Regions from separate parts of the Mycobacterium sp. SMC-14 genome, predicted to be linked through region 1. Evidence: riboswitches for the same ligand, from Rfam matches in the RefSeq annotation. Region 1 holds a riboswitch; the other holds the start of a gene.

What was found. A riboswitch is a leader RNA that binds a small molecule or an ion and turns the genes downstream of it on or off. The one in region 1 is predicted to bind cobalamin.
Region 2: linked by a shared signal. The riboswitch ahead of metE (5-methyltetrahydropteroyltriglutamate--homocysteine S-methyltransferase) and the one ahead of ACKY0W_RS16750 (PPE family protein) in region 1 are both predicted to bind cobalamin.

Annotation. Positions count from the first base shown of each region.
Region 1 is NZ_CP176429.1:3,523,896-3,526,091, reverse strand. It holds gene ACKY0W_RS16755 (aminotransferase class I/II-fold pyridoxal phosphate-dependent enzyme) at 1-1,071, shown strand, start outside; cobalamin riboswitch at 1,093-1,276, shown strand; gene ACKY0W_RS16750 (PPE family protein) at 1,351-2,196, shown strand, end outside.
Region 2 is NZ_CP176429.1:1,203,866-1,206,061, reverse strand. It holds gene ACKY0W_RS05825 (DNA/RNA helicase domain-containing protein) at 1-118, opposite strand, end outside; gene ACKY0W_RS05820 (SDR family oxidoreductase) at 242-892, shown strand; cobalamin riboswitch at 947-1,151, shown strand; gene metE (5-methyltetrahydropteroyltriglutamate--homocysteine S-methyltransferase) at 1,272-2,196, shown strand, end outside.

The DNA of each region.
Region 1 (2,196 bases):
ACCACACCGCGGTCGCTGCGCGGGCTGGCGGTGCCCCCAGGCGTGCGAGACCTATCGACGGGAAACCCCAATCCGGCGCTGCTGCCCGTAATCACCGCAGCTCCGGGACCCGTTGTGCTCTACGGGAACCCGCCGATCACGCCGGCGCTGGCCGAGCATGCCGCGGCCGAACTGGCCGCCGACGGTGTGCCGGCCGATCACCTGGCGGTCACCTCCGGAGCGCTGGACGGAATCGAGCGGGTGCTCTGCGCCCACCTGCGTCCCGGCGACCGGGTGGCCGTCGAAGATCCGGGGTGGCCCAACCTGCTCGACCTACTCGGTGCGCTGGGCCTCATTCCGGAGCCGGTCGCGGTCGACGACGACGGTCCGCTGCCTGCCGAATTGGCTCGCGCGCTGGGGCGCGGAGTGCGCGCAGTGGTGGTGACCAGCCGTGCTCAGAACCCCACCGGCGCAGCGGTTTCCGCGGATCGTGCGGATGCCCTGCGGGCATTGCTGGACGATTCGGAGGTGCTGCTGGTCGAAGACGACCACGGCGCGGCCATCGCCGGGGTGCCGCTGCACTCGCTGGCAGGCGTGACCCGGCACTGGGCGTTCATTCGGTCGGTGGCCAAGGCGTATGGCCCGGATCTGCGGCTGGCGGTGCTGGCCGGTGACCCGCGCACCGTCGAACGGGTGCAGGGTCGCCAGCGGCTGGGGCCGGGCTGGGTCAGTCACCTGCTGCAGAACCTGTCGGTCGAACTGTGGCGCGACGCCGCGGCGACGCAGCGGGTGGCCGACGCCGAAGCCGCTTACCGTGCGGCCCGCGACGGACTGTGCACGGCACTGGCCGACCGGGGCGTGCTCGCGCACGGCCGTTCCGGGCTCAACGTGTGGATCCCGGTACCCGACGAGGCGGTGGCGATGACGGCGTTGTTCGCCGCGGGCTGGGCCGCGGCGCCGGGGGCGCGGTTCCGGATCCGGGGCGCCCCGGGCCTGCGGATCACCATCGCCGAGTTGGCCCCCGCCGACATCGAACCGCTGGCCGATGCGGTCACCGAAGCGGTGCGCGGCCCCGGCCGCGCCAGCGTGTAGTTGCGCTTTAGGGGCGTTACGCGTCGCAGCGTGCGATAATGCACCGGTACGGCAACGATGGTGCAGGAAGCCGGTGTGAATCCGGCACGGTCCCGCCACTGTGATCGGGGAGCGACCCTCAACTGCCACGGCTCTGATGGAGCTGGAAGGCGAGGCGAGCGTTGATCCGAGAGTCAGGACACTCACATCGTCGCATCCTGCGACCCGGGGCGGTGTACCCCGAGAGAGCTGACAAACTCCCATGTTGCGCCCTTATCGGGTGGCATCCGGTGGTCTGCGATGACTGCGCCGATCTGGATGGCCTCTCCGCCAGAAGTACATTCGACGTCACTGTCGGCCGGCCCGGGTGCCGGTCCCTTGCTGTCATCGGCCGCCGCGTGGAGCGCGCTGAGCACTGAATATGCCGCAATCGCCGACGATCTGACGGCGGTGCTGGGTGCAGTGCAGGCCGGGTCGTGGCAGGGGCCGTCCGCCGAGGCCTTCGTGACCGCCCACGCGCCGTATCTGGCCTGGCTGATGCGCGCCGTCGCCAACAGTGCCGCCACGGCGGCTCAACAGGAGACCGCTGCCGCGGGGTACACCGCCGCGTTGGCGGCGATGCCGACCATGGCCGAGCTGGTCGCCAACCACGTCACGCACGCGGTGCTGGTGGGCACAAACTTCTTCGGCGTCAACACGATTCCGATCGCGTTGAACGAGGCCGACTATGCACGGATGTGGGCGCAGGCCGCCGCCGTGATGACCACCTATCAGGCGGTGGCCGGCGCGGCGGTGGCGACCGCGGCGACGGCTCAGACCGAACCGGCGCCGGTGGTGCTCAAGACACCCGGCAGTGCGGCGGACACCGCGCCGGCGCCACCGCAGTGGTTTCTGGACTTCGCCAAATGGCTAGAAAGCCTGGTCCCGCATCCGCCCTATCCCGACAGCGGCCAGTACCCGCTGTATGCCGAGCTGCAGGAGTTCTTCAACAAGATCGGCTTCACCGGGCTCGCGGATCCGCTGGCCAAGTTCTTCGCCGCCCTGCAGAACGGATCGTCGTTACTGCCACCGCCCGGAGTGCCCGGGTCGTGGCTGGCGTGGACCGGCAACCCGCTGAGCTTCTTCAACCCGGGGAACCTGGCGTAC
Region 2 (2,196 bases), 2.3 Mb from region 1:
GCTGCCACGACATCTGTTCGGATGGGGATGCGCGCCGGCCGGTGCGAAAAAGCATCTGCTCGAGCAATTGCTCTACCAATGACGAAGGTGGCTCGGCACAGGCACGACTTGCCGTCATGCGAATGAGCGTCAATGAATATTCCCCAGGGCAGCACGAATTGAATCGTGCGGGTGGGGACATATCCTGCGCCGGAAGTCCGTCGGACCGCGGTGATCATGCTAGCCGCGTACCGTCGACTCCATGGCACGCATCGTGATCATCGGCGGCCACGGCAAGATCGCCCTGCTGCTGGCCCCCATCCTCGCCCATAGCGGCCACCAGGTCAGTTCGGTGTTCCGCAATCCCGAACACGCCGAGGAGGTCGCGGTCACCGGCGCGGTCCCGGTGGTGGCCGACATCGAGCAACTCGACGTCGACGGCCTGGCCCGCGTCGTGGCCGGCCACGACGCGGTGGTGTTCTCCGCCGGAGCCGGCGGCGGCAACCCGGCACGCACCTACGCCGTCGACCGCGACGCCGCCATCCGCAGCATCGACGCCGCCGAGCAGGCCGGTGTGCGGCGCTTCGTGATGGTGTCCTACTTCGGCGCGGGTCCTGATCACGGTGTTCCCGACGACGATCCGTTCTTTCCGTACGCGCAGGCCAAAGCCGCCGCCGACGCCCACCTGCGTGCCACCGATCTGGACTGGACGGTGCTGGGCCCGAGCCGGCTCACCCTTGATCCGGCGACCGGCCGAATCGCCCTCGGCCCCGATACCGGCAAGGGGCAGGTCTCCCGCGACAACGTGGCAGAGGTGATCGCCGCCTGCCTGGCCGACAACTCGACCATCGGCCGCACCATCGAATTCAACGACGGCCAGACCCCGATCCCGGAGGCGCTTCGAGCCGATTGACCAGGTAATCTTCATTACGCAACTGGTTTGCCGTAGCTGCCGTAAGGCGGCGTCGGCATCGAGCGCAATGCGGTTTTCCGTGGAGCGCAAGAGGGAACCCGGTGAGAATCCGGGACTGTCCCGCAGCGGTATGCAGGAACGACCGCCGTCACAAAGCACTGGTCACGGGTTCGCCCACCGACTGGGAAGCGACGGCCACTAGGAGCACCTCGGTGCGCGCCTGCGAGTCCGAATACCTGCCCGTTGTGCTGGGCGCGCCGCGCCCGGCGGATCAACGCCTCGCGGAATGGGCGTCTGGTTTTGAGGGTTATAGTGCTTTATATATAGGCACGGGACCGGATCAGCTGGGCGACTGCTGGCGTTGACCCACCCTCGTCAATTGAAGGATCAAATCGTGATCGCTCAACCCTTTACCGCCACCGTTCTCGGCTCACCTCGTATCGGGCCGCGCCGCGAACTCAAGCGCGCCACCGAAAGCTACTGGGCCGGCCGGATCGGCCAGGACGAACTGAAGACGGTGGCCGCCGGCCTGCGCCGCGACACCTGGGCCCAGCTGGCCGCCGCCGGGCTGGACTCGGTGCCGGTGAACACGTTCTCCTACTACGACCAGATGCTCGACACCGCGGTGCTGCTGGGCGCACTCCCGGCGCGGGTGGCCGGCGTCGCCGATGAGCTGGACCGCTACTTCGCCGCAGCCCGGGGCAACAAGGACATCGCCCCGCTGGAGATGACGAAGTGGTTCGACACCAACTACCACTACATCGTTCCCGAGATCGGCCCGGACACGAAGTTCTCGCTGAACCCGGCCAAGGTGCTCTCCGAGCTCGCCGAGGCGCAGGAGCAGGGCATCAACGCTCGTCCGGTGATCATCGGGCCGGTCACCTTTCTGCTGCTGAGCAAGGCCGTCGACGGTGCGGACGCACCGATCGCCCGCCTTGATGAGCTGACCGACATCTACGCCGAGTTGCTGGGCAAGCTGGCCGACGCCGGCGCGCAGTGGGTGCAGATCGACGAGCCGGTGCTGGTGACCGACATCTCCGCCGACGCCCCCGCGTTGGCCGAGCAGGTCTACAACCGTCTCGGCGGGCTGAGCAAGCGGCCGTCGATCTTCGTGGCCACCTACTTCGGTGACCCGGGCGCCGGGCTGCCCGCCCTGGCCCGCACTCCGGTCGAGGCGATCGGCGTCGACCTGGTCTACGGCGCGGACACCAAGATCGCGTCGGTGCCGGAGCTGGCTTCCAAGACGCTGGTCGCCGGTGTGGTCGACGGCCGCAACATCTGGCGCACCGACCTGCAGGCCGCGC